3 regions of the Halobacillus sp. Cin3 genome follow, and region 2 is predicted to be linked to each of the others. Evidence: predicted binding sites of a transcription regulator. Region 2 holds the regulator's gene; each other region holds the start of a gene.
What was found. The regulator LexA, encoded in region 2, represses DNA repair genes until DNA is damaged. The targets are predictions, from matches to a motif close to CGAACATATGTTCG.

Region 1: QMA39_RS06010 (DNA polymerase IV) is a predicted target of LexA. The motif match lies at 1,000-1,013, and genes of this name have one in related genera.
Region 3: QMA39_RS12535 (YolD-like family protein) is a predicted target of LexA. The motif match lies at 1,129-1,142, and genes of this name have one in related genera.

Annotation. Positions count from the first base shown of each region.
Region 1 is NZ_CAMZMV010000001.1:1,116,168-1,118,439, reverse strand. It holds gene QMA39_RS06015 (M20/M25/M40 family metallo-hydrolase) at 1-844, shown strand, start outside; gene QMA39_RS06010 (DNA polymerase IV) at 1,030-2,272, shown strand, end outside.
Region 2 is NZ_CAMZMV010000001.1:711,419-713,690, reverse strand. It holds gene QMA39_RS03870 (recombinase family protein) at 1-91, opposite strand, end outside; gene lexA (transcriptional repressor LexA) at 398-1,021, shown strand; gene QMA39_RS03860 (hypothetical protein) at 1,091-1,321, opposite strand; gene QMA39_RS03855 (N-acetylmuramoyl-L-alanine amidase) at 1,411-2,272, opposite strand, start outside.
Region 3 is NZ_CAMZMV010000003.1:377,424-379,695, forward strand. It holds gene QMA39_RS12525 (GNAT family N-acetyltransferase) at 1-368, shown strand, start outside; gene QMA39_RS12530 (YwhD family protein) at 456-998, shown strand; gene QMA39_RS12535 (YolD-like family protein) at 1,161-1,502, shown strand; gene QMA39_RS12540 (PBP1A family penicillin-binding protein) at 2,077-2,272, opposite strand, start outside.

The DNA of each region.
Region 1 (2,272 bases), 400 kb from region 2:
GGACGGGTATGTCGTCACGGACGGAACGACGATTCTCGGTGCGGATGACAAAGCAGGGATTGCTGCGATCCTTGAGGCCATCCGTTCTCTGAAAGAACAAAGCGTAGAGCATGGAGATATTCAATTCGTTATTACAGTCGGAGAAGAGAGCGGCCTTGTCGGTGCGAAAGCTCTGGACAGTTCCCTCTTGAAAGCGAAATACGGCTATGCGATTGACAGTGACGGGCAGGTTGGAAATATCGTCGTGGCTGCTCCGACACAGGCGAAAATCAATGCTGTCGTCAAAGGCAGAACGGCTCATGCCGGTGTAGCTCCTGAAAAAGGGGTTTCAGCTATCACGCTGGCGTCACGCGCCATCGCAAAAATGCCTCTGGGACGTATTGATGAGGAAACGACAGCGAATATCGGTCGCTTTGAAGGTGGTCAGAAAACGAACATCGTGTGCGATCATGCCGAAATTCTCGCTGAAGCCCGCTCGCTCGACCCTGCGAAAATGGAAGAGCAGGTCGAAAAAATGAAACAGGCATTTTATGAAACAGCAGAAGAAATGGGTGGAGAAGTGGACTTGGATATCCAGGTCATGTACCCGGGCTATAAGCAGGAGGCTGGTGACGAAGTGGTCGAAGTGGCCCGCTCGGCAGCCAAACGAATCGGCCGGGAAAGCGAACTGCTCCGCAGCGGCGGCGGCAGTGATGCCAACGTGATTGCCGGCCACGGAGTTCCGACGGTAAACTTGAGCGTCGGTTACGAAGAAATCCATACGACCAATGAGCGCATCCCTGTAGCTGAACTTGAAAAAATTGCCGAATTTATTACAGCTATTGCTGAAGAAGCAGCATCATAACGAAGAGGAAGAGTTCCTTCCCCGGTACAAAACCCGTACGGTGATCCACAACCACCGTACGGGTTTTTATTTCGGCCGTTTTTTCAGTTGAATGATGCAGCGTGTCCTCTGCGAGCAGTCCGCTCCATACATCCCGTGGTCTATGCTATAATAAAAGAACAAATGTTCTAATGGAGGAAAGACGTATGGCTTCAAAGTGGTATCCAAAAAAAGGGCGGGTCATTTTTCATGTGGATATGAACAGCTTCTATGCTTCAGTGGAAGCTGCCTTTGATCCCAGCTTAAAAGGGAAGCCTTTAGCTATTGCCGGAAATCCGGAAGAACGCCGCGGGATTATCGTGACGAGCAGCTATGAAGCAAGAAAATACGGAGTGAAAACGACCATGCCGCTTGGAGAAGCCAGAAGGCTCTGTCCGGACCTGATGGTGATGCGGCCGAATTTTGAACGCTATCGCACAGCATCCAAAGAGATGTTTAAAATTCTTGCCGATGTGACCTCTCTCGTGCAGCCTGTATCCATTGATGAAGGCTACATGGACATTACCGAGTGTTCCGACCAAGGTTCTCCTCCTGAAATTGCAGAACGCATTCAGCAGCGGATAGCCGAAGAGCTTGACCTTCCATGCAGTATCGGGATTGCTCCCAATAAATTTCTGGCGAAAATGGCTTCCGATATGAAAAAACCCATGGGGATAACCATTTTAAGGAAAAGAGATCTCGAACATACGCTCTGGAAGCTTCCGATTGAAGACATGCACGGCGTGGGATCAAAAACAGCAGAGAAGTTAAGAAAAATTGGGATCGAAACGATCGGCGGACTTGCTTCGCATTCCGTCATAGAACTGAAAAGAATCCTCGGTATAAATGGAGAGCGCCTGCAGAACAGAGCCAACGGATTGGACGACAGACCGGTGGACCCTGAAGCTGTGCATGATTTCAAAAGTATCGGCACTTCCACGACGCTTCCTCATGACACGACGGACGAGGATGAAATCCAAACCGTCCTGCGCCGTCTTTCCAATAAGGTTGCTGCGAGGATGAACGGGAAAAAGGTCCTCGCCAGGAACGTGCAGCTCATGATCCGGTATCATGACAGGAAAACGGTGACGAGGAGCCGCCAGCTCCAGGAATTCATCAGTAAACCCGATGAACTGTTCCAACACAGCATCCAGCTTTTTGACCAGCACTGGAATCAGGACCCTGTCCGGCTTCTCGGTGTAACCGCCGGTGACCTCGCAGAAAAATCCGAGGTCACCCAGCAGCTTGATCTATTCAATTATGAGCAGTATGCCGGTAAGGAAAAGCTGTATAAAACCATTGATACACTCACGGAGAAATATGGGAAAAACCCTTTCCGCACGTTGACGAATCCGGATGAAACTAAAGTATCCACCAGCTTTCAAAAAGACTTTCTGGACGATTACAAAA
Region 2 (2,272 bases):
CCATGGCATACAGTTCTGCCTTCTGTCTTTTCAAGGAGCTGACCTGGGCTTCCTTTTCCGTACTTACGCGACAATATAGGATTACTCTCATGATGTATGTCCCCGCTTCTACTGGTTTTCAAGGTTTATCCGCTTGTAACCATAGAATAATAGAGAATAGCAAAACTAACAATAAACAAAACGATATAAGTGTAGTCCAGTTTTGATAGTTTATTAAACATAATTAACCCTCCATTTAAGAACGAACGTTCCTAAGAACCTCTGTTCGCGTTTTCTAATTCTCATTATAGACGAATGTATGTTCTTGTCAACGACTTTTTTCGAACGCTTGTTTGTATTTTTGAGGATGGCATGGTACAATGTGGTTACTATAATCCTATGTACGAGGTGCTAATCTATGAGCAAACTTTCAAAGCGGCAGCAGGAAATACTAGATTTCATAAAAGAACAGGTTCTACTAAAAGGGTATCCCCCATCTGTAAGGGAGATCGGTCAGTCTGTGGGGCTGGCCTCCAGTTCCACCGTCCACGGTCATTTATCCCGTCTTGAGAAAAAGGGATATATCCGCAGGGATCCGACGAAACCAAGGGCTATTGAAGTGATTGAGCTGGAAGAAGACCACAGTATCCCTCGCGGGGAAGCCACATATGCCCCTGTCATCGGTAAAGTTACGGCCGGTTCACCGATTACGGCAGTAGAGAACATTGAAGAATATGTTCCCCTCCCGGATACGCTTGCAGGATCGGAAGATAATACGTTCGTCCTTATCGTTCAGGGGGAAAGTATGATTGAGGCCGGCATTCTTGACGGGGACATGGTCATTGTCAGACAGCAGCAGACCGCCCAGAACGGGGATATAGTTGTGGCTATGACCGAAGAGGAAGAGGCTACTGTCAAACGATTCTTCAAGGAGAAGAATCATATCCGACTCCAGCCTGAAAATGCCACGATGGAACCGATCATCTTAAATGACGTATCCATTCTCGGCCGGGTTGTCGGCTTATATCGGACCGTTCATTAAAACACACGTAAAAACCGGCGGGAGGGTCCCCGCCGGTTTTTACGTGTGTTGAAAATAATTATCTTATAATTATGAAGCTCCCGCACGTGCTCCATTACCCCGCCGTTGAAAATCAGCTGAATAAATATTTTTCTTCAAAAACGTGCGGACGTCCCTCTTTTGCAGGCAGTAGGCAAGGATGGCATCAGGTTGATTTTGAATCACTCTAACAGAACGCTGCGACCAATGCCTGCCTTCGGACAAATAGATGATATCAATGACCTGCTTGTTTTTAACGGACTGCTTAAAAACCGTTTCCAATGGGTAATCCCTCCCGCGAACATTTGTTCTATTTCCTTTATTATATGCAGGAATGGATGGAAAGTACACTGGAATGTTTTACAGTCGCTTTACTTAGCTAAATAATTTTTAATGTTTTGGGAAGTCTCATAACGTGTTTTTCCTGTCAAATCAATAAAGTTACTCCCTTTGAGCCCGTCTGTGCCACCGCCAGCTACAATGATCTGTTCTGCTACCTGACGTTTTTCCGCCACAGCTCTGAGCGCGATTAAAGCATTTTTCCGGATGACCAGTGCCTCAACGGCCGGGAAGTCTGCAAAAGAGTTTATAACAACTGCTAATTTCTCCATTTCCTCTTCTCCTTTGTTCAGGTTATCTAAAGCTATCTGCACTGCCGCTTTCGTTTTCGGCCCATAAAAACCGTCCACTTCCAAATTATTATCGTTTTGAAAGGCTTTAACAGCAGCTTCTGTGGCAGGTCCGAAACTGCCGTCGGCTCCGTAACCATTCATCGTATAACCAAGCTTCAATAAGTTCTCCTGCATCTCCTTCACTTCTGCGCCGGTATCTCCAAGAGAAAGATAATCGATTCCGCCCTTAAACGGAACTCCAAAGTATTCTAAGATTCCCCGGGCGTGCTCCTCTGCGACTTCTTTTTGAAAGCGTTCGTCAATCATCAATAAAGCTTCCCGCTTGTTATCCATATAGCCATTCTCTGTTAATACCGCCGGCATATCCGTTTCACGTAAAACGTGGAAGTTTGCTTCTTTAATCCCTCTGAAGTTTTGATCGGTGCCCTGGCGTAAGTATTTCGCAAGTGATGAGGCAAGTCGTCCGGCGGGCCGGTTCAAATATCCGGGGTAGACGTAAAGTTCGATTCCATTTGGATCTGCCCCTCCAAAGGACCCATCAAAAGCATTGTAGTGGACGGATACATAAATATCCGCATTGTTCTGATTGGCAGCTCTCGTC
Region 3 (2,272 bases), on a different contig from region 2:
TGATCGAAGACCGGAGTGGAGACGTTATTGGATTTTTCCGGTTTCATAAGCTTCATCACTGGCATCGGAAAGCGGAGATGGGAGTAGTCATCTCTGCCGGGTATCAGCGTTCAGGTGTCATGTCTGAATTGATGGCCGTCATTCTCCGGTATGGATTTGAGGAGCTGCAGCTGAACAGAATCGTCGGAGATATATTTGCAGAAAATCAAGGGTCGAGGAAACTTCTTGAACGATATGGGTTCCAGGAGGAAGGGACACTCCGTCAGACGGATTTTGATGGAAAGAGGTTTCAGGATACGGTTGTCTTCTCTATGCTGAGGGAAGAATACCAGGTCTTGAACAAACGTTTGACCAATAAGGAGGAGTGACCGCTGCCCTTTCACTCCACCATCCCGGTGGTTCTATGTTAAAATAGGAGCAAAACGTACGGGCTTGTAAAGGAGGTTCGCTGAATCATGAAAGAATTCGATCAGTTTAAGAAAAATAGTGACAGCAGTGATAAGAAGAAAAATCAATTTACGATCATTAAAGATGACGCGACAGACGGGCACGGCGGCTACGGGGTCGGCTCCATCAGTCTTGAAAACATGACCCCGGTCATCGTCGATCCCAATGAAGAAGAAGCTTATGTGGATATGGGGGCGCTTCATGCCCGCAGTAAAGTGGAGAAGCGGATCAAATTCATCACAGATAAAGACGTAGTGGCCAATGGCCTTCATTACTGGATTGCCTGGGTGACGGTGGATTACCGCGGAGGGAATCCCTGCTACTACGGAGTGGCTGCCAGTGAAATCATCGTCGATCGTTCCATCAAGCGAGGGTATAAGCTGATGCCGGAGCACGTGAATCATATGGACAAATCGTTAAAAGGGCGCTTTGTCGTCGAGCACGTGGATGAAAAGAGCAGAAAAATTCTCGGAGAATACCTTCGTGAATTCAAACCGGAGCTCTGGGAAAATACGGCTCAGGAATTGAAGGCTGCGTTAGGCGTTTCATAAGAAAAAAGCCTGTCGGGACAACCGGCGGCTTTTTTTATGCCTCGTTTTTTCCGGCATTCTGGTGAATGGGATCTTTTTTTCACTTCTCCTGTAACTTCCAGTTTACGCTGTCCTTTTTTATGATAGAATAAGAACAAATGTTCGTGATTGAGGAGGGGCATGATGGATAATCGTAATCGGGATCGAGGAACCATTAAGTGGACGTCTTTGATGCTGCCGGAACATGTGGAGATGGTGAAAAAGCTGTGGAAAGAGGATCAGCGCGTGGAGAAGGGCATCATTGATGAACAGAAGGCGGTGGAAATCGACTTTTTGCTGCAGAGGGCGGTGAAGGATGATTTAACCGTCCGTCTGAGGGTCCATAATGGATTTGATTATGAAGAATGTCTGCTGAAGGTCCAGGAGGTAAGCCGGTGGGAAAGAGTTGTCAAAGGGATCCACTGGGAAACGAAGGAACAGGTCCGCTTTCCCCTGGAGGATATCATTGATTTAACGATCGCCTGAGCCTGATTTACCGGAATGTTCATAAAATACGGACAGATCTCTGTGATTCGTATTGACGAACCTTTGACGGGGTAATATATTAAGTAATACATGGATTGTACATGTTTGACTAGGACAGAGAAAACGACCGGCTTGTGACCGGTCGTTTTCTCTGTCCTTTTTTATTATCGTTCCAGCTCCGACCATTCCTTTTTATGGATGAACGTGGTTATGGGTCAGGCTACGTTATTCTTTGAAGTAAGGAGTGTGTGGTGTTAACGGTCACGTTCCGCTTATCGGTGGATGCTTGCCGCGGGCACGGCCTCAGCTAACTTGGGCAGGAAAACCACCTGCCCAAGTGGATCTTCGGCTCGCGCTGGTCCCGCAGGCGTCACCACCGAACGCTTCTCGTGACCTTCCCATAATGGTGAGTTGAAAACAGGGCTGACCTTCTGTTTAACAGAAGATCAGCCCTGTTGATACTGCAAAAACATAGGGATAGAACACGTTTCCTTGTGTATAAGCATCACTGGACCACAAGAACTTTCTCCGTGCATTATTTCTATTGGCGGCTGAAGGTCAGCCGTTTTTTTGGTTAGAAGAACCAGTCCACGACATCTTTGAACCATGGGTCGTCCTCGAATTCATCATTGATATCCTTTTCTTCACTGCCTCCGCACACTTTCTTCGGTATGTCTGCCTTTTCCATAAAGACGAGCCGTTCCTGAGGGCAGTCAGGGCCGGCAAGGTATCCGGTATCAGGGTCAATGTATACCCCCTTCACACCTGGT